One region of the Paenibacillus sp. FSL F4-0097 genome, then DNA from elsewhere that is predicted to be linked to it. Evidence: a T-box and tRNA genes for the amino acid it is inferred to sense, from the RefSeq annotation. Region 1 holds a T-box; the other regions hold tRNA genes.
The links. A T-box is a leader RNA that pairs with one kind of tRNA and senses whether it is charged. The one in region 1 lies ahead of metG (methionine--tRNA ligase), so its partner is inferred to be a tRNA-Met.
Positions count from the first base shown of each region.

Region 1 (9,709 bases):
GCGTATCCGAGGATAGTAGGCCGTTTTGGTTAAGCATCCATTTAATTGGAGCGGGATTCGATTCCTTGAACAATAGGCGGATGATCGGCAGTAGTTGTTCAAAGCTTTCTTTAGCGAAGTCCACTTGACCAGATGTAAAGGCTTCAAAGATACGAAGGCATTCTGCCGGATAAACGTTGGCAGTAGCGAGCATACCCCCAGCTGCTCCGCAGCTAAGCATTTCATAAAAGAGGGAATCATCGCCGCCAAGCACAGGTTTGGCACCTGTACGGACTAACTCTGTAACCATTTTTGTACTGCCTGAGCAGTCTTTTAAACCGACAACATTATTCATTTCTAGGATTGTACGTGCAGTATCTACCGTCATGGCGGTACCTGTACGACTTGGAATATCATAAGCCATGATTGGTATGCCTACTTCTGCAGCTTTGCGGAAATGGGCAATGATACCCTCTTGTGAAGGACGACTATAATAAGGTACGACTACTAGTGCACAATCAGCACCAAGGTTTGCAGCAATTTCCGTGCGTGCAACCGTAGAGGCTGTATCATTGGTACCTGTACCAACTACTAAGGGGATTGATGTGGATTGTAGAAGCTCACGGGAAGTGTTTACTAGAAGCTGCATTTCATTTACGGTTACAGTGGGCGATTCTCCGGTGGTTCCATTAACGACCAGACCTTGTATGCTGTTGTTAATAATGTTCTTTACATAACGCTGATACGAATCCAAATCAACTTCACCAGCAGCATTGAACGGGGTGACCACGGGGACATAAACTCCATAAATCTGTTGTTCTGTAAGCATAAATTATCGGCCTCCAAAATATTTTAATTCCTCTACATACACTTTACCATGGAAAGTAGCATCGTCGTTAGCTATAATAAATGATATGGATCATCAAAAATATTGATGTTAGGGTGAGGTAATGGATTTAACCTATTTACGAACCTTCCGCGAGGTGGCTAAACGTCAGAGCTTTACGCGAGCTGCTGAAGAATTGGGATATGCACAATCAAGTGTGACGATGCAGATACAGAAGATAGAGAAGGAATATGGAGTACCTTTAATAGAGAGGCATGGCCGTCAGCTGCGGCTTACCCCGCCAGGAGAAGAGTTATTGAAGCTGTTCGTGGAGATTTTGGATTTGTATGATCGTTCAAAAGAAACCATCGCCCAGCAAATCGGAGGAACGATAACTATTGGGACGATAGATTCTTTAGCGGCCTTTTATTTACCTCCTTACCTGCAGCAGCTAAGGACTAAATTTCCGAAGCTGGATATTCATCTGCAAACGATGCAGGAAGCTAATCTTCTTGCCAAAATAAAAGATGGCGAAGTAGATCTAGGCTTAATGTTGGATCGCACCACTGCGGATTCCATCCTTGAGCGTACGATCGTCAGAGATGAGCCGCTTGTATTGATAGCCCCCATTCATCATCCGCTTGCCCAGATGGATACGGTAACCCTAAACGATCTGAATAACTGTGAGCTAATAGTCTCGGAGGAAAGCTGTATTTACCGCAGTCTGTTCGAGAATTTGTTAAAAGAGCACGGGATCATATTCCGCATAGGTTTTGAGCTTTCGAATCTGGAGGCCATCAAACGTTGTGTAATGAATGGTCTTGGAATTGCTTTGTTACCAAAAATCGTGGCAGAGGAAGAAATTGAACGAGGAAGCTTGGCGGAGCTGTCCTTTATTCATCCCGAAATTCACTTTGATCTGCAGCTTCTGATGCACCCTAAGAAGTGGAAATCACAACCGCTGCAATTTTTAATCCAAATGTTGCTTGCAAATCATTAATTTATTCCCATCAGGATCTTTCACAACAAACCAATGCTCATCTTGAATTTCAGTTACTAGCTCTACACCGAGAGCCTTCACATAATTGAAAGAGGCTTGCAAATCATCGGTCAGTAACAAAAAAGCTGGTGTTGTAATGGGCGGTGTTCCTTCAGGTTCTAAGCCGCCCCACAACGGCATGGTATCCAGGATGATTCCAGTGTTTCCCTGCATAGGCAGCGGGCATAAATGACCGTTCATGATCTTACAATCTGTCTCTGGAAGCCCCAGGACTTGGCAATACCAGCGACGGGATTTTTCAATATCATGTACGGGAATGAATACACTGCCAATTAAGTTCTTTACGGGGCTTTTTATTGTGGAATTTAAAGCGGACATTGCTTGTTCATTCATTTAAAGACCTCCCAAATCCGAAATGTATAAACCTTTATTTGGAAATTATGTATCTAATCTATTTAAATCATACAATCAATAGGATTGCAAGGGAATTGTAAATGGTTATATTTTCATATGAAAGTAGCCAAAAAATTTGACATTGAAAATCAGTTTATGTTATATAAAAAGAAGAATTAGCACTCATCTAAGAAGAGTGCTAATCACGGAATGATGAATAATAAGGTTATTTTGAAAGGAGATTTATTTATTCATGGCCAAAAAAGAGTTTAAAGCCGAATCGAAAAGATTGCTGGAAATGATGATTAACTCCATTTATACTCAACGGGAAATTTTCCTGCGTGAACTGATTTCCAATGCAAGTGATGCGATTGATAAGATCTATTACAAAGCCTTAGCTGATGAAGGCCTGGTCTTCAATAAAGAGGATTATTATATTAAAGTGACCGCCGATAAGGCGAACAGAACCTTGACGATTTCCGATACAGGTATCGGGATGACACAAGAAGAGCTGGAGAATAACTTAGGAATTATCGCGAAGAGTGGATCTCTTGCTTTTAAGAAAGAGAACGAAGCTAAAGATGGCCACAACATCATCGGACAGTTCGGGGTGGGCTTCTACGCTGCGTTTATGGTGGCTGATGACGTTATAGTGATCAGTAAGGCATTAGGAAGCGACGAGGCCTTTAAATGGGAGTCTAAGGGCGCTGACGGCTATACCATCGAGACTGTTGAGAAGGATTCTGTCGGCACTGATGTGATTTTGAAGATTAAAGAGAATACTGAAGAAGATCAATATGATGAATATTTGGAAGAATATCGCCTGAAATCCATCATTAAAAAATACTCCGACTTCATCCGTTTCCCAATCAAAATGGACTTGAAGGAACAAAAGCCAAAAGAAGGCACGGAGAATGAGTTCGAAGAAGTTGTTCAAGAACAAACCGTAAACAGCATGGTGCCAATCTGGCGCAAGAACAAAAGCGAGCTGACTACAGAAGATTACGATAACTTCTATGCAGAGAAACGTTACGGCTTCGATAAGCCGCTTAAACATATTCATATCAGTGCTGATGGTGCTGTAGTGTACAATGCGATTTTGTTCATCCCAGAAAATACACCGTTTGACTATTACACAAAGGAATATGAAAAAGGTCTTGAGCTCTATTCCAACGGTGTGTTGATCATGAACAAATGTGCGGATCTGCTGCCTGATTACTTCAGTTTTGTAAAAGGTATGGTGGACTCAGAGGATCTTTCCTTGAACATTTCCAGAGAGATGCTCCAGCATGACCGTCAGCTGACTTTGATCGCTAAGAATATTAAGAATAAAGTGAAAAGCCAACTGCAAAGCCTGCTGAAGGATGAAAGAGAGAAATATGAGCAGTTCTATAATGCTTTTGGCAGACAGCTTAAGTTTGGTGTTTATAACGATTATGGGATGCACAAAGACACCCTCCAAGATTTACTGATGTTCTACTCCTCCAAGGAGAAGAAGCTGGTTACGCTGGACGAATACGTCTCAAGAATGCCAGAAGATCAGAAGTATATCTACTATGCTTCCGGAGAGTCGATCGACAGAATCGAGAAGCTCCCGCAAACCGAGCTTGTATCGGATAAAGGGTATGAAATTCTCTACTTCACTGATGATATTGATGAATTTGCGATCAAGATGATTCAGTCTTATAAGGAAAAAGAATTTAAATCCGTATCCAGCGGAGATCTGGGGATCGAAGCCGACGAAGCGGACAAGCCAACGGAAGCGGAAGAGAACGAAAACAAGGAGCTTTTTGAAGCGATGAAGGACATCCTGTCCGGCAAAGTGAAAAATGTTAAAGCTTCCAAACGTTTAAAGACTCATCCGGTATGTCTCTCTGCAGAAGGTGAGCTGACGATCGAGATGGAGAAAATTCTGAAATCGATGCCGAATGGCCAAGAGGTGCAAGCGGATAAGGTACTTGAAATCAACATCCATCACGAAGTATTCCAGTCCTTGAAGGCGGCAGCAGAGAACGACAAAGAAAAGCTCGGTTTATACACGAACCTGCTGTACAACCAAGCGCTGTTGATCGAAGGTCTACAGGTTAGTGATCCTGTTCAATTCACCAATGATATTTGCAAAATCATGAAATAATATGAAGTACAGAGACCATCCAATTGTATTATGATTGGGTGGTCTTTTTTATTTCAGCATTTCATTTTGTTGTGCGAAAAAGGTAGTAATCAATTTCAGAGTCATTATTTGTGCAACCGCTGATCGAATAGATAATTTCACCTTGTGTGCTTTTTTTACTCGTCACTTCGGAGCAGGTATCGGTTCTGACTCCTGTGTTGCTTCCACCGAATGCATCATTAGAGGTATCATAGCTATAATTAATCACGTTACCGTCAAATTTCAAATCCTTAAATATAGGATCGCCTTCATCTGTGTAACTTGTAACGCGTATATTGTCTGCTTTTTTGCTGGAGAGATTCGTTATAAATTGCTCGAATTTATCGAGGTTGTACACTTTTTCCCAAGAAACAATATCCCCTCTACTGATGGCTTCTTTGGAAGTATAGGGCTCACTTTTAGGTACAGAATTGACTTGATTATCGGAGCAACCCCATACCCCTGCTAGTAAAAGAACAGAGAGTGTAAGCAAATTTACCTTTTTCACTGAGGGACCTCCTTGTAACGTATTTATATAAAAGACGGAGATTAACTGGAAAAGTTACAGTGAGCTTGATTTTTCACATTGACAATAAACAACAAATTGATTATTATTTTCTCTAACTTGAATATGTAAAAGCAAAGAAGAGAAAGAGTACCACGGCAATTCTTTCAACAGAGAGCTCCGGTCGCTGAAAAGGAGTAAAGAAAACCCTTGGGAATATGGTCTCAGAGCTGCGCATCGAAACCTTATGGGTTGTAGGCTGCGCCGGAACCTGCATCCGTTACAGTGCTAGGGTATAAACGTTAATTAACGTCGTACCTGAAGAGGTAAATGTCATGAGGCATTTATAAAATTAGGTGGTAACACGTGAGTAGAACTCTCGTCCTTTGTGGATGGGAGTTTTTTTGTTGTCAAAAAAAGGAGGAGAAGGTTAATGAGTAATGTGTTTATAGGTGGTGCTTGGCCGTATGCGAATGGATCTTTACATCTTGGGAGATTATCAAGTGTGTTGCCTGGGGATGTGCTGGCACGATATTTTCGCTCCAAAGGGGATAACGTATTATATGTATCAGGCAGTGATTGCCATGGCACACCCGTAGCGGTTCAGGCTGCGAATGAAGGGATTACACCCGGAGCTTTTGCAAGCAGATATCATGAGGAGTTTCTGAAGTGTTTTAAACAGCTGGGATTTAGTTATGATCTATATACTCGAACGGATCAACCGCAGCATCATAAGGTCGTGCAAGAGTTGTTTACAAAGCTACTAGAGAATGGTCATTTACATAAAAAAACCATTGCGCAATGTTACTGCGAGGTGGATCAGCGCTTTTTGCCAGACAGATATGTGGAAGGGACTTGTCCGGTATGTGGCCAGCGGGCGCGAGGGGATCAATGTGATTATTGTTCTACGATTCTAGATCCTGCCGATTTGTTAGACAGAGTCTGCAAATTATGTGGTAATACACCATCAGAAAGGCCGACAGAACATTATTATCTTAGCTTATCTAATTTTCAGTCTGAATTAACGGAATATGTAGAGGAAGCACAATTTTGGAGAGATAACGCTATAAAACTGACCAAACGTTATTTACAAGAAGAGCTGCAGGACCGCGCGGTAACAAGAGACTTGTCTTGGGGTGTAGATGTTCCTGTGGCTGGATTTGAAGATAAAAAGATTTATGTTTGGATTGAGGCGGTAAGTGGTTATTTATCAGCCAGTAAGCAGTGGGCTGCACAGTCCGGAGGAAGCTGGGAGGATTTTTGGTTAGAGGAAAAAGGGGAGATTACTGCTTATTATGTGCATGGTAAAGACAATATTCCTTTTCACACTTTAATATGGCCGGCTGTGTTATTAGGAGCTGGAGGTCTGCATTTACCGGACAGGATTATATCTAGCGAATATTTAACCCTTGAAGGGCAGAAGTTCTCCACTAGCCGAAACTGGGCGGTCTGGGTACCTGATATTTTAGAGCGGTATCAGCCAGATTCTATTCGTTATTTCTTAATTGCTAATGGACCCGAGAAGCGGGACACGGATTTTTCCTGGAGAGAGTTTATTTATAGCCATAATGGAGAGCTGCTTGGAGCATTTGGTAACTTTGTGAACCGTTCATTGGCTTTTGTAGATAAGTTTTATGAAGGGAAAGTGCCGAATGGGCAATTGGATAAGGGGTGGAATGACAACATTGACCTCTTGTATCTCGAATCAGGGCGGCTTATTGAGGCTGGGAATCTAAAAGATGCGCTGGAGTATATTTTTTCTTATGTGCGCAAGGCAAACCAGTATTTCGACCTGCAAAAACCATGGATACAGATAAAAGAGGATCAGGTTTCTTGTGATTCTGCAATATACACATGTGTGCAGATTATTGCGAACCTAGCGAATTTGTTACATCCGTTTCTGCCGTTCTCTTGTGACAAGATCAGGGGGTTCCTGTCGTTAGAACTACCGAATTGGCAGCCTTGCTCGGTACCCCCTTACCAACAGGTTACTGATTTACAATTATTGTTTGAACGAATTGATATTAACCGTATTAAAGAAGAAGAGGATAGGCTCGTTCAACAGCAAGTGAATAAATAGAGCTGGTATTATCCATTCTTGAAACTCTCAATAAACTTTGAAGCCAATGATGACAAGTATTTATCCTTAATCCAGACGGCGGCGACCCGCGTGCGTAGTGATTCACTACTAATTTCTTTATAGATCAAATTACTATTACTCGTTAATTCGAAAGCGGATTTGGGGATGATTCCGATGCCAAGACCAGCGTTTGCCCAGAGCAGTGTTGTTCTAGCATCATCATTCATACAGAAAATCAGCGGATCAAAGCCGTTCTCAAGACATGTTTCCCGGATAAGCTGCTCAAAACGGCGGTAGATAATAAGCGGCTTATCCTTTAGCTCACCGATCTCAATAAAGTTTTCATCCGTTTTCCAGTCATACTCAGGTGTCATTACGGCAATCATAGGTTCAGCTTGTGTGTAAAGACATTCTAAATTTGTACCATTAAAGGGTGTCCTAACAATCCCGACTTCGACAATGCCTTTATTCAAGAGGTCAATGATTCTAAAGGTATTTCCTTCATGAATCTCAAACTTCACACCTTTATAGGTTTTGTGAAATTCACATAGCCGATCTTGAAGCAACGTAGCTCCAGAGGAAGAAACTGTACCAATGGCTAGGGTTCCTTTTAAACCTTTGACAAAATCAGTGAGCTCACGGGCAGTGGAATCTGCCAGCTCCAGAATTTGTTGGGCACGGTCCCGCAAAATGGCTCCAGCTTCAGTGAGCTGCACGCTGCGTGGACCTCGTTCCACTAGCTTTACACCGAGTTCTTCCTCCAGGAGCTTTAGCTGCTGGCTCAGTGGAGGCTGGGCCATTTGCAGTTTTTTGGCTGCAGATGTGATCTGTCCTTCCTCAGCTATCGCCATAAAATATTTAAGCTGTCTAATATCCATATAAAAATCCTCCGAACTTGAGATATGCTAATCGTATGGGAGCGATACGAATCCAATATTATTAATATGTGAGTAGATATGCCATAATCATAACTGTTCTTATACATATTTCAAGTGGTTAAATACTTCTTATGTTGGGTGTGGATAAATTTGTTCAAAATTGCAGTATATTTAAAGCCGTACAAAAAAGAAGCGATCATTGGACCGATCTTCAAACTGATGGAAGCGATTCTGGAGCTGATTTTGCCTACCATTGTCGCATTGATCATCAACAACGGGGTTGGCAATCATGACAGCGCCTATGTTTACCGCATGGGTGGCCTAATGGTTCTGATGTCACTGCTTGGCTTCGGCTGCTCCATGGTATGCCAATACTATGCAGCCCGGGCTTCACAGGGATTCGGTACGACACTACGCAATAAGATGTTTAGACATATTACATCCTTGTCGTATGCTGAACTGGATACCTTAGGTACGCCTACACTGATTAATCGGATTACCAATGACGTAAACCAGCTGCAAATTGCTGTGGCCATGCTGATTCGTCTAGTTATTCGTGCACCGTTTATCTGCATCGGGGCTATCCTAATGTCCATGATTTTGGATTTTAGATTATCGCTGATTCTAATAGCGGCAACACCGGTTTTTGGCATTATTTTATATTTTATTATCACCCGCAGTGCTCCTTTGTACCGAAAATACCAGCAGAAGCTGGATGCCCTTGCGCTCGTACTGAGTGAGAATTTATCGGGGATTCGAGTGATTCGTGCTTTTGCCAAAAGACGTACAGAAAAAGAACGTTTTGATGCCTCATCTGATGATTTGACTACTACGGCGATCCGGGTTTCGCGGATTTCTGCTTTGCTTGGGCCGATGACTACACTTGTAGTAAATGCGGCGATCATAGCTATTTTGTGGGTAGGCGGAATTCATATCGATGGGGGCCGATTGTCTCAAGGGGAGATCATTGCCTTCATCAATTACATCACTCAGATCTTGCTGGCGCTGATAGTGGTCTCCAACTTGGTTATTATTTTTACAAAAGCCTCATCCTCAGCGAATCGTGTGAATGAAGTGCTTGGTGTTAAGGTATCCGTGTCCGAGGAAGGAAATGCATTGATTGCAGAACCTGCCCCTGCTGCCCCTGCTATACAATTCGATCACGTATCCTTTGGGTATAATACGACAGGTGAATCGGCATTAGAGGATATATCTTTAGTAATTAATCGCGGAGAGACCGTGGGCCTGATTGGCAGTACGGGTTCAGGTAAGTCTACTTTTGTGAATTTGATCCCTCGTTTTTATGATGTGGTGCAAGGTGAAGTGAAAGTGGATGGTGTGGATGTCAGAGATTACAAGCTGCACCAGCTTCGTGAGAAAATAGGGATTGTACCGCAAAAAGCTGTGCTGTTTACAGGAACAATCGCTGAGAATATACGTTGGGGTAAGGAAGATGCAACTGAGGAAGAAATCATGCAGGCAGCCTCTATCGCTCAAGCGGAGGAGTTTATACGTAAATTACCCGAAGGCTTGAATACGCAAGTATCTCGTGGTGGATTAAATTTATCCGGTGGACAAAAGCAGCGCTTAACCATAGCTCGTGCAGTAGTAGGTAAGCCATCGATTCTTATTTTGGATGACTCCTCCAGTGCGCTGGATTTCTCCACAGATGCGGCACTTCGAAAGGCTCTTAAAGAGAGCAGCCAGGAAATGACCGTGCTCCTTGTCTCGCAGAGGGTAAGCACTGTAAGACAAGCGGATAAAATAATGGTATTTGAGGAAGGGCGGATCGCCGGTGTCGGAACCCATGAGGAGCTGATGCGGGGTTGTGAAGAGTATAAAGAAATCTGCCTGTCCCAGCTATCAAGTGAGGAGTCGGGCCAATGAACAAAAACA
Region 1 is NZ_CP151965.1:4,107,960-4,117,668, reverse strand. It holds gene dapA (4-hydroxy-tetrahydrodipicolinate synthase) at 1-808, opposite strand, end outside; gene MHH86_RS18375 (LysR family transcriptional regulator) at 930-1,805, shown strand; gene MHH86_RS18370 (VOC family protein) at 1,776-2,198, opposite strand; gene htpG (molecular chaperone HtpG) at 2,452-4,332, shown strand; gene MHH86_RS18360 (DUF4362 domain-containing protein) at 4,394-4,858, opposite strand; T-box leader at 4,984-5,245, shown strand; gene metG (methionine--tRNA ligase) at 5,289-6,935, shown strand; gene MHH86_RS18350 (LysR family transcriptional regulator) at 6,944-7,813, opposite strand; gene MHH86_RS18345 (ABC transporter ATP-binding protein) at 7,964-9,700, shown strand; gene MHH86_RS18340 (ABC transporter ATP-binding protein) at 9,697-9,709, shown strand, end outside.

Region 2 (9,709 bases), 3.2 Mb from region 1:
CGGTTCACCACTTAGAGATAGGTCCATCTGAGATTGTAACTGTAGGTGCGAAATTAAGCTTCTAGGTAAAAAGATGCCCCGGCGCTTCCCTGCCGGGGCATCTTTTGATTTACTTTCTTCTATAAGACTTGTGCCAATCTTGAATGGCCTCTTGGCGGGAGGGAAATCTCATCTGGATCCAGTTGTTTGTTTCCCATTCATGAATCGCCTGCTGTTTAGTTTGGTAAAAGCTGTAGTCGCAAATGTTCCAGCTGTTATACAGTTTCTGATACCATTTCCCTTTAGGGATGTCGCCAGGGGAGCGGCGGACGGCTTTATTGGCTTGCTTTTTAGCCCATGAGGAACCGTGTTTCTGTTGGTCGCTGCACACGGGTTGCTTTTTCACACTTCTGCTCATTGATTCTCCAACCTCCTTTTAGAGGGAAGCTAGAGATCATGCAAGGTCTTTATATGAATCACCTCTTTGCCAAAAATAATGGAGTTGATACCTATGTATGAAGGGGACTTTGATGTTGAATAGATAGACGCGGAAAAGGGGAATGCGGTTGCGATACAATTGCGGAAAAGTATGTGTTTAGTTTTTTTAAAATAAAGCTTGCAATGAATCTCTATACATGATATATTCTAAGTCCGGCCAAGAAATACACATGCCGAGCTCGAAAAAGAAATTGAAAAAAGAGCTTGACATTAAATAGCTGAACATGATATAGTATAAGAGTTGCTGCTGAGACATTAAACGGCGCCAACGAGAACTTGATCTTTGAAAACTGAACAACGAGTGAGTAGGAAATCACGCAAGTGATATCCAAAATTAGAGAATTAATTTTCTCGTCAGATGTTTCAAAATGAGCATATCGCTCTTTTCAATACTAATTGGAGAGTTTGATCCTGGCTCAGGACGAACGCTGGCGGCGTGCCTAATACATGCAAGTCGAGCGGAGTTATTTTGAAAGCTTGCTTTCAAAATAACTTAGCGGCGGACGGGTGAGTAACACGTAGGCAACCTGCCCTTCAGACTGGGATAACTACCGGAAACGGTAGCTAATACCGGATAATTTCTTTTTCTCCTGAGAGAAGAATGAAAGACGGAGCAATCTGTCACTGAGGGATGGGCCTGCGGCGCATTAGCTAGTTGGTGGGGTAAGGGCCCACCAAGGCGACGATGCGTAGCCGACCTGAGAGGGTGAACGGCCACACTGGGACTGAGACACGGCCCAGACTCCTACGGGAGGCAGCAGTAGGGAATCTTCCGCAATGGGCGAAAGCCTGACGGAGCAACGCCGCGTGAGTGATGAAGGTTTTCGGATCGTAAAGCTCTGTTGCCAGGGAAGAACGTCCGGTAGAGTAACTGCTATCGGAGTGACGGTACCTGAGAAGAAAGCCCCGGCTAACTACGTGCCAGCAGCCGCGGTAATACGTAGGGGGCAAGCGTTGTCCGGAATTATTGGGCGTAAAGCGCGCGCGCAGGCGGCTATTTAAGTCTGGTGTTTAAACCTTGGGCTCAACCTGAGGTCGCACTGGAAACTGGGTGGCTTGAGTACAGAAGAGGAAAGTGGAATTCCACGTGTAGCGGTGAAATGCGTAGATATGTGGAGGAACACCAGTGGCGAAGGCGACTTTCTGGGCTGTAACTGACGCTGAGGCGCGAAAGCGTGGGGAGCAAACAGGATTAGATACCCTGGTAGTCCACGCCGTAAACGATGAGTGCTAGGTGTTAGGGGTTTCGATACCCTTGGTGCCGAAGTTAACACAGTAAGCACTCCGCCTGGGGAGTACGGTCGCAAGACTGAAACTCAAAGGAATTGACGGGGACCCGCACAAGCAGTGGAGTATGTGGTTTAATTCGAAGCAACGCGAAGAACCTTACCAGGTCTTGACATCCCTCTGAATCTGCTAGAGATAGCAGCGGCCTTTGGGACAGAGGAGACAGGTGGTGCATGGTTGTCGTCAGCTCGTGTCGTGAGATGTTGGGTTAAGTCCCGCAACGAGCGCAACCCTTAACTTTAGTTGCCAGCAGGTAATGCTGGGCACTCTAGAGTGACTGCCGGTGACAAACCGGAGGAAGGTGGGGATGACGTCAAATCATCATGCCCCTTATGACCTGGGCTACACACGTACTACAATGGCCGGTACAACGGGAAGCGAAGCCGCGAGGTGGAGCCAATCCCATCAAAGCCGGTCTCAGTTCGGATTGCAGGCTGCAACTCGCCTGCATGAAGTCGGAATTGCTAGTAATCGCGGATCAGCATGCCGCGGTGAATACGTTCCCGGGTCTTGTACACACCGCCCGTCACACCACGAGAGTTTACAACACCCGAAGTCGGTGGGGTAACCCGCAAGGGAGCCAGCCGCCGAAGGTGGGGTAGATGATTGGGGTGAAGTCGTAACAAGGTAGCCGTATCGGAAGGTGCGGCTGGATCACCTCCTTTCTATGGAGAATCGTCTTCTGCAATGAAGACATTCAAATCGGAAGCTTAGCTTCCACAATCTCAGGTTTAGGCCTGTTACTCACTCGTTGCTCAGTTTTGAGAGTTTAAGCTCTCAAGTAAGACTTGATCCTTGAAAACTGGATACCGAAACGAATTTGCGTTTTAGAACATCTTTTAGCAACTTGTGTAAACAAGTAAATGTTATTAGTGAGATTTTTCTTCGGAAGAATCAAGGTTAAGCTAATAAGAGCACACGGAGGATGCCTAGGCGCCAGGAGCCGACGAAGGACGTGGCGAACAACGAAACTGCCTCGGGGAGCTGTAAGCAAGCTTTGATCCGGGGGTGTCCGAATGGGGAAACCCAGCTGTGGTAATTCGCAGTTACTCATTTCTGAATACATAGGAAATGTAGAGGCAGACCAGGGGAACTGAAACATCTAAGTACCCTGAGGAAGAGAAAACAATAGTGATTCCGTCAGTAGCGGCGAGCGAACGCGGAACAGCCTAAACCTAAGAGCTTGCTCTTAGGGGTTGTGGGACGTCTCACATGGAGTTACAAAGGAATATGGTAGGTGAAGAGGTCTGGAAAGGCCCGCGATAGAGGTAAAAGCCCTGTAACCTAAACTGTATTCTCTCCGAGACGGATCCCGAGTAGTGCGGGGCACGTGAAACCCCGTATGAATCCAGCAGGACCATCTGCTAAGGCTAAATACTACCTGGCGACCGATAGTGAAACAGTACCGTGAGGGAAAGGTGAAAAGCACCCCGGAAGGGGAGTGAAATAGAACCTGAAACCGTGTGCTTACAAAAAGTCAGAGCCCTATTAATGGGTGATGGCGTGCCTTTTGTAGAATGAACCGGCGAGTTACGTTTAACATGCAAGGTTAAGCCGAGAAGGTGGAGCCGCAGCGAAAGCGAGTCTGAATAGGGCGACTTAGTATGTGGACGTAGACCCGAAACCGTGTGATCTACCCCTGTCCAGGGTGAAGGTGCGGTAACACGCACTGGAGGCCCGAACCCACGTACGTTGAAAAGTGCGGGGATGAGGTGGGGGTAGCGGAGAAATTCCAATCGAACTCGGAGATAGCTGGTTCTCCCCGAAATAGCTTTAGGGCTAGCCTCGGTATAAGAGTAGTGGAGGTAGAGCACTGATTGGGTGCGGGGTCCGCAAGGATTACCAAGCTCAGTCAAACTCCGAATGCCATATACTTATTGCCGGGAGTCAGACAGTGAGTGCTAAGATCCATTGTCAAAAGGGAAACAGCCCAGACCATCAGCTAAGGTCCCCAAGTGTGTGTTAAGTGGGAAAGGATGTGGAGTTGCACAGACAACCAGGATGTTGGCTTAGAAGCAGCCACCATTGAAAGAGTGCGTAATAGCTCACTGGTCGAGTGACTCTGCGCCGAAAATGTAACGGGGCTAAACACACCACCGAAGCTATGGCTAGATACGTATGTATCTGGGGTAGGGGAGCGTTGTGTAGGGGTTGAAGGTGTACTGAAAAGAGCGCTGGACACTACACAAGTGAGAATGCCGGTATGAGTAACGAAAAGATCAGTGAGAATCTGATCCGCCGAAAGCCCAAGGTTTCCTGAGGAAGGCTCGTCCGCTCAGGGTAAGTCGGGACCTAAGGCGAGGCCGAAAGGCGTAGTCGAAGGACAACAGTTTGAAATTACTGTACCACCGTAATCCGCTATGAGCGATGGGGTGACGCAGGAGGGTAGTGACGCGGACTGATGGATGTCCGTCTAAGCAGTGAGGCTGATGTGTAGGCAAATCCGCACATCATTAAGGCTAGGCTGTGATGGGGAGCGAAAATTGTAGTAGCGAAGGTCATGATCTCACACTGCCAAGAAAAGCCTCTAGCCAGGAGAAGGTGCCCGTACCGCAAACCGACACAGGTAGGCGAGAAGAGAATTCTAAGGCGCGCGGAAGAACTCTCGTTAAGGAACTCGGCAAAATGACCCCGTAACTTCGGGAGAAGGGGTGCCCCGGTAGTGTGAATAGCACGAGGGGGCCGCAGTGAAAAGGCCCAAGCGACTGTTTAGCAAAAACACAGGTCTGTGCGAAGCCGCAAGGCGAAGTATACGGGCTGACGCCTGCCCGGTGCTGGAAGGTTAAGGGGAGTGGTTAGGGGTAACCCGAAGCTATGAACCGAAGCCCCAGTAAACGGCGGCCGTAACTATAACGGTCCTAAGGTAGCGAAATTCCTTGTCAGGTAAATTCTGACCCGCACGAATGGCGTAACGACTTGGGCGCTGTCTCAACGAGAGATCCGGTGAAATTTTAATACCTGTGAAGATGCAGGTTACCCGCGACAAGACGGAAAGACCCCATGGAGCTTTACTGCAGCTTGATATTGAATTTGGGTACGATCTGTACAGGATAGGTGGGAGCCGTAGAAATCGGAGCGCAAGCTTCGGTGGAGGCGCCGTTGGGATACCACCCTGATCGTATCTAGGTTCTAACCTAGTACCCTTATCGGGTACGGGGACCGTGTCAGGCGGGCAGTTTGACTGGGGCGGTCGCCTCCTAAAGAGTAACGGAGGCGTTCCAAGGTTCCCTCAGAATGGTTGGAAATCATTCGCAGAGTGCAAAGGCATAGGGAGCTTGACTGCGAGACCTACAAGTCGAGCAGGGACGAAAGTCGGACTTAGTGATCCGGTGGTACCGCATGGAAGGGCCATCGCTCAACGGATAAAAGCTACCCTGGGGATAACAGGCTTATCTCCCCCAAGAGTCCACATCGACGGGGAGGTTTGGCACCTCGATGTCGGCTCATCGCATCCTGGGGCTGAAGTAGGTCCCAAGGGTTGGGCTGTTCGCCCATTAAAGCGGTACGCGAGCTGGGTTCAGAACGTCGTGAGACAGTTCGGTCCCTATCTGTCGTGGGCGCAGGAAATTTGAGAGGAGCTGTCCTTAGTACGAGAGGACCGGGATGGACGTACCGCTGGTGCACCAGTTGTTCCGCCAGGAGCATGGCTGGGTAGCTACGTACGGACGGGATAAGCGCTGAAAGCATCTAAGCGTGAAGCCCCCCTCAAGATGAGATTTCCCAATTAGTAAGACCCCTTGAAGACGACGAGGTAGATAGGTTGGAGGTGGAAGTGCAGCAATGCATGGAGCTGACCAATACTAATCGGTCGAGGGCTTATCCTATACTTAGAATGCAGATTTGTTTCGGATTCAGTTTTCAGGCGATTAAGCCTGAGCATTTACGCTGTAAATGCCCGTTTGGTGGCGATAGCGGAGGGGTTCCACACGTACCCATCCCGAACACGACCGTTAAGCCCTCCAGCGCCGATGGTACTTGGACCGAAGGGTCCTGGGAGAGTAGGACGCCGCCAAGCGGACAACCACATTACCCGTGGTATTTTTTTTGCCCTTAATATTAATATGTCTTAGAAGGGCCTTTAGCTCAGCTGGTTAGAGCGCACCCCTGATAAGGGTGAGGTCGGTGGTTCGAGTCCACTAAGGCCCACCATATTCCCTGATAGCTCAGTTGGTAGAGCACTCGACTGTTAATCGAGTTGTCACAGGTTCGAGTCCTGTTCGGGGAGCCATTTATGGAGAGGTGTCCGAGTTTGGCCGAAGGAGCACGATTGGAAATCGTGTAGGCGCCACAAGCGTCTCGAGGGTTCGAATCCCTCTCTCTCCGCCATAAAAATTATTAGCATGGCCCGTTGGTCAAGGGGTTAAGACACCTCCCTTTCACGGAGGTAACATGGGTTCGAATCCCATACGGGTCATATCATGGAGGCTTAGCTCAGCTGGGAGAGCATCTGCCTTACAAGCAGAGGGTCGGGGGTTCGATCCCCTCAGCCTCCACCATATTATTTTCACTGACGCGGGGTGGAGCAGCCCGGTAGCTCGTCGGGCTCATAACCCGAAGGTCGCAGGTTCAAGTCCTGCCCCCGCAACCAATTTACTCTTATACATTATGTTTAGGGATAAGCTGGTATGGTGAAAATGAATAGTATATACTTATTAATGACGCGGGGTGGAGCAGCCCGGTAGCTCGTCGGGCTCATAACCCGAAGGCCGCAGGTTCAAATCCTGCCCCCGCAACCAATTTACACTTATGCATTATGTCTATGGAACCGTGGTGTAGTTGGCCTAACATGCCTGCCTGTCACGCAGGAGATCGCGGGTTCGAATCCCGTCGGTTCCGCCATTTAGTTAATTATTATTGGGGATTAGCCAAGCGGTAAGGCAACGGACTTTGACTCCGTCATGCATAGGTTCAAATCCTATATCCCCAGCCATTTATGAGAGCCATTAGCTCAGTTGGTAGAGCACCTGACTTTTAATCAGGGTGTCGAAGGTTCGAGTCCTTCATGGCTCACCATTTTCTTTAAAGTGTGCGCGTGTGGCGGAATTGGCAGACGCACCAGACTTAGGATCTGGCGTTTCACGACGTGGGGGTTCGAGTCCCTTCACGCGCACCATGTTTTTGCGGACGTGGCTCAGCGGTAGAGCATCGCCTTGCCAAGGCGAGGGTCGCGGGTTCGATTCCCGTCGTCCGCTCCATATAGATTTTGCGCCCTTAGCTCAGCTGGATAGAGCGTTTGACTACGAATCAAAAGGCCGGGAGTTCGAATCTCTCAGGGCGCGCCATTTTTATTACTAAGCAGTTATAGTATTGTTAACGGGATGTAGCTCAGCTTGGTAGAGCACCTGGTTTGGGACCAGGGGGTCGCATGTTCAAATCGTGTCATCCCGATTTTATACCTTTGCGGGTGTAGTTCAATGGTAGAACTTCAGCCTTCCAAGCTGATAGCGTGGGTTCGATTCCCATCACCCGCTTATAATGAGAAACACCTGCCGGTATTAGGCGGGTGTTTTTTTGTGTAACTAAGCATGTATGGATACAATAGAGACTAGAGATTTTTATTTAGGGAGGGACCTGTGTTAAAGGGAATTGGACATTCTTACGGAGGCTTAAATAATAGAACAGCGTCCTCCTCCTTAATATAGGAAAGGGACGCTGCTGTAGTGGGTTTATAAGGGATCGTCCTTATATAAGAACGCCTACCTCACCATTATTCACGAACTTAATACTTTCGATCTTCACCTCTAGTTGACCTGAAGGAATCGCTAGCTGACAAGTACTGCCGAGCTCAGCCAGCAGCAACTGCATGCCTATAGGTGACAACATAGAAATCTTGTTATCGTTAGGTTCTGCTTGGTTAGGAAATACGATGGTATAGATATCTGTAGTATTATCGTCCAAGTAACGAAGCTGCAACTGGCTTCCGATAAAGACCTGAGAATTTAAATCTTCACCATTAAACTCAGTTAGTAATTGTTCCAGCTCAGAGCAATAACGGGACAACAGCGTTTCAGCATTGCTTCTATCCTTGCTTCGTACCGGAAAGTATTGATTTAGAAATGCGATTTTTTCTTCATCAAAATAGATAAGCTGCTGAAGCAGCTGTGTCCGTGAGCCTTCATAGATAAGACTATGGTTCATAGTAGATTTCACCCCCTCTAAGTAGCACATTCCTTGTAAACTTGTTATGGTGTGTTGCCATCTTAAAATCCCTCCTATACAAATAGAGGTCCCCCAATGGAGACCTTCTGATCAGTATACCAGCTTCTATTTGTAAATCCAATCCATTTTAAAAGGGGAATTAAAACCTTCTAAATATTGTAATGAAAACCTTTGACTATTACATACTTGGGTGCTATGATAGGCTGATGCATAGGCATTTCGTAGAAAACTGCGAAATGCCTATACTGTATTTTGAAGATATTTTTACATTAATTGTTACCTGGGGAGTGATACGCCATGTACATTTCGTTGAGTTCACATATAGATTCCAGAACTATAAAATAACTACTTAATTTATTAAAGGAGGAGATCAGGATGATTCAAGTTAAAGAGTTTGTAGATGCTGATAATTCTTATGCAGAGAATAAAGCTAATGAGTTCCTGGCAGGACTACGGGAGGAACAGATTGTGAATATCTGTTACGGTTCGGTAGTTAAATCATCACGTGATGGGGCAGAGCACCAAAGAACCACTATACTGGTCGTGTATAAGACAAATGAAAGGCAATAACTGGAACACGTTTTTTTCATGTCTATCCATTGTCTCTACGCTGTGCGTTGTGATTGTCATCATTTATTATGTTTTCAGCTAATTAGTAAAAAGAGGACCTTTCCCATCTACGGGCAAAGGTCCTCTTTAGTTTATAAGTGCATTTACAGTCTTACATTCCGTCTGGTACGGATAGACCCAAACCGGATGCGATACGCTGTCCCAAGTCTGGATCAGCCTTAAAGAAATGTTCAATCTGGCGACGTTTGATATCGTTACTTTCAACAGGAGTCATAGCGCCAACGATGTTTTGAACTAGACGGGTACGTTCTTCTTCAGACATTAGACGGTACAAGTCACCTGGTTGTGTATAGTGATCGTCACTATTGTAGGCGACACTATCCGCATATCCGGAGACTTCGAACGGCGATGTTTTATGCTGCGGTGATTCTTTTGGTCCACCTAAGCTGTTAGGCTCGTAATAGGCTCCGGAACCGCCATTGTTGCCCAAGGCCATGCCACCATCACGTTGATAGTTCTTCACTTCTACTTTTGGACGGTTGATAGGCAGGCTGTTGTGGTTAGGGCCAACCCGGTGGCGGTGTGCATCACCATACGCGAACAGACGGCCTTGTAGCAATTTATCCGGCGAAGCTTCAATACCAGGAACGAAAGAGCCGGGAGAGAATGTGACTTGTTCTACTTCAGCGAAGTAGTTCTCCGGATTGCGATCCAATACCATACGGCCAACCTCGATTAACGGATAATCTTTTTGTGACCAGACCTTTGTTACATCAAATGGATCAAAACGGTAAGTCTTCGCATCCTCGATCGGCATAATTTGCACGTAGAGCTTCCAAGCAGGGAAATCTCCTTTATCAATAGCATTGAACAAGTCTTCTGTATGATAATCCGGGTTTTCCCCAGCGATTTTGGAAGCAAGGTCTGCATCTAGATTCTTAATGCCTTGTTCTGTTTTGAAATGGTATTTCACCCAGACTGTATTACCCTCGGCATTTACCCACTTGAAGGTATGGCTACCAAACCCATGCATATGTCTCAGCGTAGCTGGAATTCCGCGATCCGACATCAAAATCGTTACCTGATGCAGAGATTCAGGCGATAAAGACCAGAAGTCCCATACAGCATTCGGGTTCTTCAGATGTGTCTGTGGATCACGTTTCTGTGTATGAATAAAGTCCGGGAATTTAATCGCATCACGAACGAAGAATACAGG
Region 2 is NZ_CP151965.1:938,685-948,393, forward strand. It holds gene MHH86_RS04020 (alpha-mannosidase) at 1-65, shown strand, start outside; gene MHH86_RS04025 (hypothetical protein) at 110-397, opposite strand; rRNA gene MHH86_RS04030 (16S ribosomal RNA) at 871-2,429, shown strand; rRNA gene MHH86_RS04035 (23S ribosomal RNA) at 2,663-5,588, shown strand; rRNA gene rrf (5S ribosomal RNA) at 5,663-5,779, shown strand; tRNA gene MHH86_RS04045 (tRNA-Ile) at 5,837-5,913, shown strand; tRNA gene MHH86_RS04050 (tRNA-Asn) at 5,917-5,992, shown strand; tRNA gene MHH86_RS04055 (tRNA-Ser) at 5,998-6,090, shown strand; tRNA gene MHH86_RS04060 (tRNA-Glu) at 6,107-6,178, shown strand; tRNA gene MHH86_RS04065 (tRNA-Val) at 6,185-6,260, shown strand; tRNA gene MHH86_RS04070 (tRNA-Met) at 6,276-6,352, shown strand; tRNA gene MHH86_RS04075 (tRNA-Met) at 6,424-6,500, shown strand; tRNA gene MHH86_RS04080 (tRNA-Asp) at 6,526-6,603, shown strand; tRNA gene MHH86_RS04085 (tRNA-Gln) at 6,620-6,694, shown strand; tRNA gene MHH86_RS04090 (tRNA-Lys) at 6,702-6,777, shown strand; tRNA gene MHH86_RS04095 (tRNA-Leu) at 6,793-6,877, shown strand; tRNA gene MHH86_RS04100 (tRNA-Gly) at 6,885-6,959, shown strand; tRNA gene MHH86_RS04105 (tRNA-Arg) at 6,970-7,046, shown strand; tRNA gene MHH86_RS04110 (tRNA-Pro) at 7,079-7,152, shown strand; tRNA gene MHH86_RS04115 (tRNA-Gly) at 7,165-7,235, shown strand; gene MHH86_RS04120 (GreA/GreB family elongation factor) at 7,447-7,902, opposite strand; gene MHH86_RS04125 (sporulation protein Cse60) at 8,299-8,493, shown strand; gene katA (catalase KatA) at 8,645-9,709, opposite strand, start outside.
Region 2: it has a tRNA-Met gene. The T-box ahead of metG (methionine--tRNA ligase) is inferred to sense a tRNA for this amino acid. The anticodon was not compared.

Region 3 (9,709 bases), 1.9 Mb from region 1:
TTATAACTGAATTATAACTGACTGGACGCAAAATCGCCAAATTTAATGGAGGGAAGCATGGAACTGTCCAATGTAACTTTGTTGAGTGGAGAAACGTTTGATGAGAATGTTTTAGGAGCGGTCGTTTTGCGGCAGAATGGGGATATTCCGTTTCAAAGCGCACTTCTTCAAGATTTTGATATGATAGTGTTAGTATTGCATGAAGAACAGGATAGAGAGCATATTGTTCGCCATACCATTGCCGGTGACCAACGGACCCAGTCAGTCCATATCGGCCTATTTGCTTTGGAGCAGGCTGTTATGGCAGGGGATAATAACGAACTTCTTATCAGTTTGATGAGGGGGGAAGTGATCTGGGACCCCAAGGGAATACTCGAGGAAATGCGCAGCGAGATATTGCAATTTGAAGGACCGATCAAGGAACGGGTCGCATTTATGGAGTTTGCCCGCTTTTTGCATATGTATGTGAAATCCAAGCGCTATATAGAGGCTGGCTTTATTATGGATGCTTACAACTGTGTATTGATAGCCTTATATCATTGGGCAAGAATAGAAGTGAGTGAAGTGGGTGCTTTCCCCGAGCCAGCTATTTGGGAACAGGTTAAAAGCATGAATACCTCTGTTCATAAACTTTATGAGGAGTTAACGGTCAGTACTGAGACCTTAGAGCAACGTGTGGAGCTTGTGCTTCTTGCATGTGAATTTGGGATTATGTCCAAAATGACGGACTGTTGTCTATTGCTCTTTAATATTTTGAATAGCCGTAAGGAAGCATGGAGCATTAAAGAATTACTGCAGCATTCAGGTCTGAGTCAATTAGAGTCTGAACTACCCCTTGTTTTACGAAAGCTGGTTTCTCGTTCGCTAATCCGAGAGATTACATCTTGGGCTGATGTTCACGAGGGAGAAGGGCATGCGATCCGCTATACATTATAGAGATGAATTAGATACAGTAGAAGATGTTTAATTATAGAGAGATGAGCAAGGATAGGGAGAGGCTGAGCACTCTCTTTTTTATTTGTTTACTAATATGAAACGCTCATATTTATTCAGGAAAATTAATGGTTGACTCTTTCCTTGTTCATGTGTTAAATTATAACTCGTCCCTCTGACACAGAGATGTGCTTTCGAAAACATTCGAAAGACAACCGAAAAAAGAAATTAAAAAAAAGGTTGACTAAAACGAGGGTGCTGTGATATATTATAAAGGTCGCTGCTGAACAACACATCGACGAAATAAACGGCTTGATCTTTGAAAACTGAACAACGAGTGAGTAGGAAATCACGTAAGTGAAATCCAAAATTAGAGAATTAATTTTCTCGTCAGATGTTTCAAAATGAGCATATCGCTCTTTTCAATACTAATTGGAGAGTTTGATCCTGGCTCAGGACGAACGCTGGCGGCGTGCCTAATACATGCAAGTCGAGCGGAGTTATTTTGAAAGCTTGCTTTCAAAATAACTTAGCGGCGGACGGGTGAGTAACACGTAGGCAACCTGCCCTTCAGACTGGGATAACTACCGGAAACGGTAGCTAATACCGGATAATTTCTTTTTTCTCCTGAGAGAAGAATGAAAGACGGAGCAATCTGTCACTGAGGGATGGGCCTGCGGCGCATTAGCTAGTTGGTGGGGTAACGGCCCACCAAGGCGACGATGCGTAGCCGACCTGAGAGGGTGAACGGCCACACTGGGACTGAGACACGGCCCAGACTCCTACGGGAGGCAGCAGTAGGGAATCTTCCGCAATGGGCGAAAGCCTGACGGAGCAACGCCGCGTGAGTGATGAAGGTTTTCGGATCGTAAAGCTCTGTTGCCAGGGAAGAACGTCCGGTAGAGTAACTGCTACCGGAGTGACGGTACCTGAGAAGAAAGCCCCGGCTAACTACGTGCCAGCAGCCGCGGTAATACGTAGGGGGCAAGCGTTGTCCGGAATTATTGGGCGTAAAGCGCGCGCAGGCGGCTATTTAAGTCTGGTGTTTAAACCTTGGGCTCAACCTGAGGTCGCACTGGAAACTGGGTGGCTTGAGTACAGAAGAGGAAAGTGGAATTCCACGTGTAGCGGTGAAATGCGTAGATATGTGGAGGAACACCAGTGGCGAAGGCGACTTTCTGGGCTGTAACTGACGCTGAGGCGCGAAAGCGTGGGGAGCAAACAGGATTAGATACCCTGGTAGTCCACGCCGTAAACGATGAGTGCTAGGTGTTAGGGGTTTCGATACCCTTGGTGCCGAAGTTAACACAGTAAGCACTCCGCCTGGGGAGTACGGTCGCAAGACTGAAACTCAAAGGAATTGACGGGGACCCGCACAAGCAGTGGAGTATGTGGTTTAATTCGAAGCAACGCGAAGAACCTTACCAGGTCTTGACATCCCTCTGAATCCACTAGAGATAGTGGCGGCCTTCGGGACAGAGGAGACAGGTGGTGCATGGTTGTCGTCAGCTCGTGTCGTGAGATGTTGGGTTAAGTCCCGCAACGAGCGCAACCCTTAACTTTAGTTGCCAGCAGGTAATGCTGGGCACTCTAGAGTGACTGCCGGTGACAAACCGGAGGAAGGTGGGGATGACGTCAAATCATCATGCCCCTTATGACCTGGGCTACACACGTACTACAATGGCCGGTACAACGGGAAGCGAAGCCGCGAGGTGGAGCCAATCCCATCAAAGCCGGTCTCAGTTCGGATTGCAGGCTGCAACTCGCCTGCATGAAGTCGGAATTGCTAGTAATCGCGGATCAGCATGCCGCGGTGAATACGTTCCCGGGTCTTGTACACACCGCCCGTCACACCACGAGAGTTTACAACACCCGAAGTCGGTGGGGTAACCCGCAAGGGAGCCAGCCGCCGAAGGTGGGGTAGATGATTGGGGTGAAGTCGTAACAAGGTAGCCGTATCGGAAGGTGCGGCTGGATCACCTCCTTTCTATGGAGAATCGTTCTCTGCAATGAGAACATTCAAATCGGAAGCTAAGCTTCCAAAACTCAGGTTTAGGCCTGTTACTCACTCGTTGCTCAGTTTTGAGAGTTTAAGCTCTCAGTAAGACTTGATCCTTGAAAACTGGATACCGAAACGAATTTGCGTTTTAGAACATCTTTTAGCAACTTGTGCAAACAAGTAAATGTTATTAGTGAGATGATTCCAAAGAGGAATGTCATCGTATGATATTTTTCTACGGAAAAATCAAGGTTAAGCTAATAAGAGCACACGGAGGATGCCTAGGCGCCAGGAGCCGACGAAGGACGTGGCGAACAACGAAACTGCCTCGGGGAGCTGTAAGCAAGCTTTGATCCGGGGGTGTCCGAATGGGGAAACCCAGCTGTGGTAATTCGCAGTTACTCATTTCTGAATACATAGGAAATGTAGAGGCAGACCAGGGGAACTGAAACATCTAAGTACCCTGAGGAAGAGAAAACAATAGTGATTCCGTCAGTAGCGGCGAGCGAACGCGGAACAGCCTAAACCTAAGAGCTTGCTCTTAGGGGTTGTGGGACGTCTCACATGGAGTTACAAAGGAATATGGTAGGTGAAGAGGTCTGGAAAGGCCCGCGATAGAGGTAAAAGCCCTGTAACCTAAACTGCGTTCTCTCCGAGACGGATCCCGAGTAGTGCGGGGCACGTGAAACCCCGTATGAATCCAGCAGGACCATCTGCTAAGGCTAAATACTACCTGGCGACCGATAGTGAAACAGTACCGTGAGGGAAAGGTGAAAAGCACCCCGGAAGGGGAGTGAAATAGAACCTGAAACCGTGTGCTTACAAAAAGTCAGAGCCCTATTAATGGGTGATGGCGTGCCTTTTGTAGAATGAACCGGCGAGTTACGTTTAACATGCAAGGTTAAGCCGAGAAGGTGGAGCCGCAGCGAAAGCGAGTCTGAATAGGGCGAATGAGTATGTGGACGTAGACCCGAAACCGTGTGATCTACCCCTGTCCAGGGTGAAGGTGCGGTAACACGCACTGGAGGCCCGAACCCACGTACGTTGAAAAGTGCGGGGATGAGGTGGGGGTAGCGGAGAAATTCCAATCGAACTCGGAGATAGCTGGTTCTCCCCGAAATAGCTTTAGGGCTAGCCTCGGTATAAGAGTAGTGGAGGTAGAGCACTGATTGGGTGCGGGGTCCGCAAGGATTACCAAGCTCAGTCAAACTCCGAATGCCATATACTTATTGCCGGGAGTCAGACAGTGAGTGCTAAGATCCATTGTCAAAAGGGAAACAGCCCAGACCATCAGCTAAGGTCCCCAAGTGTGTGTTAAGTGGGAAAGGATGTGGAGTTGCACAGACAACCAGGATGTTGGCTTAGAAGCAGCCACCATTGAAAGAGTGCGTAATAGCTCACTGGTCGAGTGACTCTGCGCCGAAAATGTAACGGGGCTAAACACACCACCGAAGCTATGGCTAGATACGTATGTATCTGGGGTAGGGGAGCGTTGTGTAGGGGTTGAAGGTGTACTGAAAAGAGCGCTGGACACTACACAAGTGAGAATGCCGGTATGAGTAACGAAAAGATCAGTGAGAATCTGATCCGCCGAAAGCCCAAGGTTTCCTGAGGAAGGCTCGTCCGCTCAGGGTAAGTCGGGACCTAAGGCGAGGCCGAAAGGCGTAGTCGAAGGACAACAGTTTGAAATTACTGTACCACCGTAATCCGCTATGAGCGATGGGGTGACGCAGGAGGGTAGTGACGCGGACTGATGGATGTCCGTCTAAGCAGTGAGGCTGATGTGTAGGCAAATCCGCACATCATTAAGGCTGGGCTGTGATGGGGAGCGAAAATTATAGTAGCGAAGGTCATGATCTCACACTGCCAAGAAAAGCCTCTAGCCAGGAGAAGGTGCCCGTACCGCAAACCGACACAGGTAGGCGAGAAGAGAATTCTAAGGCGCGCGGAAGAACTCTCGTTAAGGAACTCGGCAAAATGACCCCGTAACTTCGGGAGAAGGGGTGCCCCGGTAGTGTGAATAGCACGAGGGGGCCGCAGTGAAAAGGCCCAAGCGACTGTTTAGCAAAAACACAGGTCTGTGCGAAGCCGCAAGGCGAAGTATACGGGCTGACGCCTGCCCGGTGCTGGAAGGTTAAGGGGAGTGGTTAGGGGTAACCCGAAGCTATGAACCGAAGCCCCAGTAAACGGCGGCCGTAACTATAACGGTCCTAAGGTAGCGAAATTCCTTGTCAGGTAAATTCTGACCCGCACGAATGGCGTAACGACTTGGGCGCTGTCTCAACGAGAGATCCGGTGAAATTTTAATACCTGTGAAGATGCAGGTTACCCGCGACAAGACGGAAAGACCCCATGGAGCTTTACTGCAGCTTGATATTGAATTTGGGTACGATCTGTACAGGATAGGTGGGAGCCGTAGAAATCGGAGCGCAAGCTTCGGTGGAGGCGCCGTTGGGATACCACCCTGATCGTATCTAGGTTCTAACCTAGTGCCCTAATCGGGTACGGGGACCGTGTCAGGTGGGCAGTTTGACTGGGGCGGTCGCCTCCTAAAGAGTAACGGAGGCGTTCCAAGGTTCCCTCAGAATGGTTGGAAATCATTCGCAGAGTGCAAAGGCATAAGGGAGCTTGACTGCGAGACCTACAAGTCGAGCAGGGACGAAAGTCGGACTTAGTGATCCGGTGGTACCGCATGGAAGGGCCATCGCTCAACGGATAAAAGCTACCCTGGGGATAACAGGCTTATCTCCCCCAAGAGTCCACATCGACGGGGAGGTTTGGCACCTCGATGTCGGCTCATCGCATCCTGGGGCTGAAGTAGGTCCCAAGGGTTGGGCTGTTCGCCCATTAAAGCGGTACGCGAGCTGGGTTCAGAACGTCGTGAGACAGTTCGGTCCCTATCTGTCGTGGGCGCAGGAAATTTGAGAGGAGCTGTCCTTAGTACGAGAGGACCGGGATGGACGTACCGCTGGTGCACCAGTTGTTCCGCCAGGAGCATGGCTGGGTAGCTACGTACGGACGGGATAAGCGCTGAAAGCATCTAAGCGTGAAGCCCCCCTCAAGATGAGATTTCCCAATTAGTAAGACCCCTTGAAGACGACGAGGTAGATAGGTTGGAGGTGGAAGTGCAGTAATGCATGGAGCTGACCAATACTAATCGGTCGAGGGCTTATCCTATACTTAGAATGCAGATTCGTTTCGGATTCAGTTTTCAGGCGATTAAGCCTGGTATGAATATTCCCTGATAGCTCAGTTGGTAGAGCACTCGACTGTTAATCGAGTTGTCACAGGTTCGAGTCCTGTTCGGGGAGCCATATGGAGAGGTGTCCGAGTTTGGCCGAAGGAGCACGATTGGAAATCGTGTAGGCGCCACAAGCGTCTCGAGGGTTCGAATCCCTCTCTCTCCGCCACAAATTTTTAATTAGTATGGCCCGTTGGTCAAGGGGTTAAGACACCTCCCTTTCACGGAGGTAACATGGGTTCGAATCCCATACGGGTCACCAAATTTTCACTTGATTTATCCTAGTGGACTTTGGTACAATAACAATTGTTGTTTATGGAGGCTTAGCTCAGCTGGGAGAGCATCTGCCTTACAAGCAGAGGGTCGGGGGTTCGATCCCCTCAGCCTCCACCATAACATATTTTTACTGACGCGGGGTGGAGCAGCCCGGTAGCTCGTCGGGCTCATAACCCGAAGGCCGCAGGTTCAAATCCTGCCCCCGCAACCAATTAACTTAAGCAATTATATCTTTTGGAACCGTGGTGTAGTTGGCCTAACATGCCTGCCTGTCACGCAGGAGATCGCGGGTTCGAATCCCGTCGGTTCCGCCATTTTCATCATGGCTCGGTAGCTCAGTCGGTAGAGCAGAGGACTGAAAATCCTCGTGTCGGCGGTTCGATTCCGTCCCGAGCCACCATTTATCATCACAAAAGAATGAGTGCCATGCCGGTGTAGCTCAATTGGTAGAGCAACTGACTTGTAATCAGTAGGTTGGGGGTTCAAGTCCTCTCGCCGGCACCATCCTTGGAGGATTAGCGAAGTGGCCAAACGCATCAGACTGTAAATCTGCTCACGTAAGTGTTCGGTGGTTCGAATCCATCATCCTCCACCAGTTTTTAGGGGCATAGTTTAAAGGTAGAACAACGGTCTCCAAAACCGTTGGTGTGGGTTCAATTCCTGCTGCCCCTGCCAAGTTCTTTCTAAAGTTTAATATGGCGGCCGTGGCGAAGGGGTTAACGCACCGGATTGTGGTTCCGGCATTCGTGGGTTCGAGACCCATCGGCCGCCCCATTTTCTTTAAAATGAATAATGGCAACAATATCAACTTAATATGGCGACTGTGGCGAAGGGGTTAACGCACCGGATTGTGGTTCCGGCATTCGTGGGTTCGAGACCCATCAGTCGCCCCATTTTACTTTAAAATGTTATTGGGGATTAGCCAAGCGGTAAGGCAACGGACTTTGACTCCGTCACTCATAGGTTCGAATCCTATATCCCCAGCCATTTTATGCGGACGTGGCTCAGCGGTAGAGCATCGCCTTGCCAAGGCGAGGGTCGCGGGTTCGATTCCCGTCGTCCGCTCCAAAATTTACATGGCGCCATAGCCAAGTGGTAAGGCAAAGCTCTGCAAAAGCTTTATCCCCAGTTCAAATCTGGGTGGCGCCTCCATTTAGTTCATATGTGCCGGCGTGGCGGAATGGCAGACGCGCTCGACTCAAAATCGAGTGGGAAACCGTGGAGGTTCGAGTCCTCTCGCCGGTATCTTAAAAAGGTTAGTAAGAATGCTTTTATAAGCAATCTTACTAACCTTTTTTCTTTATGTTCTTAGTTTTACAGGATTAAGCCGTTGAATAGAGGAGTTTCTCTATTTCAACGGCTTTTTTTAATCTGATTAGTGATTAACCTGATTGATTATTAATGCGGAATGCTCGCGGGGTATGACCTATTTCTCGTTTAAACATATTGCAGAATTGGGCATCGTTCACAAAACCTGCAGCAGCAGATACTTCAGAGATTTGCATCTGAGTATGACGTAATAGAGATTTTGCATAATCCAGGCGTTTTAACAGCAAATACCGCAGGGGTGAAGACCCGAAACGTTCTTTAAATAGATGGCGAAAACGATCGTAGCTATATCCGGACATTTCTGATAGTGTTTCGACGGACAATTTATGGCGATAATGCTCATTCATATAATTAAGGACATATTGTACTCGATCTTCTGATGGGGATTGATATCCAGAGGCACTAAGAAGCCTCATAAGATGGACGGTAATCTCGCTCATTTGTAGGTTTAGAAGCTCAGAGAATCCGTCTTGCTTGCGTGTAAACTCTGCTTTCATTCGCAGCAGGATTTGAAGAACGGTCTGATCTTTATCATCTTCATATACGCCGAGCAGATTACTCATATTAGGGTGTTCCGAGTGGAAGCCTACAAATAATACATTTGCATCCTCACGGTGGTGCTCGTCATGTTTATGATTGGGTGGCACAAGCGCGAAAGAAGAGGAGCGAAAATGGTAACTTCGTGGGCCAACATTGGTTGTCCCTACCCCCTGTAAATAATAGACCAGTTCGTAGCATTCATGCTGGTGTGGAGGGATATAAGTATTTAGCTCATGTGTGGCACTTACAATATATAGAACACGATCCATGATGATCCTCCAATACTTATGTTTTAGCCGAATCGTACAAAACTATGACCGAAATCATATAATTATTTTTAATAATATTTGTTATGATCGTATCAATAAATCCGAAAGTTCGCAACCTGACTGGCCATCTCGTTCGGAAATAAAGCGGATTATTAATAATAATGGTATTTTTATTGCTATTTTTGAGCCTAAACGTTAAATTTATTACTTTTAATGATACTTTATTTGGAAAAAAGAGAATTTCCATTTGAACCGTGAATTATACAATGGGTGAAGATGGGGATTCTGCCGGATTACTAACCAACTAAAATTAGGGGTGGAATAGAGTAATGAATAAAAAAGTTCTTTCTTTGTTGTTATTAATGGTGATGGTTCTGGTCACAGCATGTGGGAATAACACGTCCAATAACGGTTCTTCTGCGAATACTGGATCAAACGCTGCTGAGGGTGGAGAAACAGGTTCAGGGGATAAACTCAAGGTTGTATTGCTGATTCCGGGGACACTTGGGGATAAATCATTTTTTGATTCCGCTAATAACGGCTTGCAAAAGGTTAAGGATGAACTAGGTGCAGTAACAAAGGTTGTTGAAATGGGCGTTGATAAAACGAAATGGGAGCCAACATTTAACGATATCGCTTCCGAGGATTGGGATGTAATTATTTCTGGCGGTTCTGAAATTACTGAGATGTTTAATGCAACGGCAGAATTGTATCCAGACAAAAAATTCATTAATTATGATACCGACATCGATGAAGCACCAGATAACATGTACAACATGTCTTATGCGACAAATGAAGTATCTTTCTTGGCAGGTGCCGTAGCAGCATTAGCTACACAATCGGATATGCCGAATGCTACCCCTGAGAATGTGATTGGGTTTGTGGGCGGTATGGATATTCCGGGGATTAATGCTTTCTTGGTCGGTTACATTCAAGGTGCTCAGTATGTTGATCCTGATGTAAAAGTGGCTGTGTCGTACGCTGGTGATTTTGTTAACCCGGCAAAAGGTAAGGAGCTGTCTCTAATTCAATATAACTCCGGCGTGGATGTTATTTTTAACGTGGCTGGGGGTACAGGTCTTGGGATCTTTGACGCAGCTAAAGAAAAGAAAAAATATGCAA
Region 3 is NZ_CP151965.1:6,027,174-6,036,882, reverse strand. It holds gene MHH86_RS27095 (nucleotidyltransferase-like protein) at 58-936, shown strand; rRNA gene MHH86_RS27090 (16S ribosomal RNA) at 1,363-2,920, shown strand; rRNA gene MHH86_RS27085 (23S ribosomal RNA) at 3,183-6,109, shown strand; tRNA gene MHH86_RS27080 (tRNA-Asn) at 6,171-6,246, shown strand; tRNA gene MHH86_RS27075 (tRNA-Ser) at 6,250-6,342, shown strand; tRNA gene MHH86_RS27070 (tRNA-Glu) at 6,361-6,435, shown strand; tRNA gene MHH86_RS27065 (tRNA-Val) at 6,491-6,566, shown strand; tRNA gene MHH86_RS27060 (tRNA-Met) at 6,584-6,660, shown strand; tRNA gene MHH86_RS27055 (tRNA-Asp) at 6,686-6,763, shown strand; tRNA gene MHH86_RS27050 (tRNA-Phe) at 6,774-6,849, shown strand; tRNA gene MHH86_RS27045 (tRNA-Thr) at 6,878-6,953, shown strand; tRNA gene MHH86_RS27040 (tRNA-Tyr) at 6,959-7,044, shown strand; tRNA gene MHH86_RS27035 (tRNA-Trp) at 7,051-7,124, shown strand; tRNA gene MHH86_RS27030 (tRNA-His) at 7,148-7,223, shown strand; tRNA gene MHH86_RS27025 (tRNA-His) at 7,267-7,342, shown strand; tRNA gene MHH86_RS27020 (tRNA-Gln) at 7,362-7,436, shown strand; tRNA gene MHH86_RS27015 (tRNA-Gly) at 7,443-7,517, shown strand; tRNA gene MHH86_RS27010 (tRNA-Cys) at 7,528-7,601, shown strand; tRNA gene MHH86_RS27005 (tRNA-Leu) at 7,616-7,694, shown strand; gene MHH86_RS27000 (AraC family transcriptional regulator) at 7,832-8,587, opposite strand; gene MHH86_RS26995 (BMP family ABC transporter substrate-binding protein) at 8,917-9,709, shown strand, end outside.
Region 3: it has a tRNA-Met gene. The T-box ahead of metG (methionine--tRNA ligase) is inferred to sense a tRNA for this amino acid. The anticodon was not compared.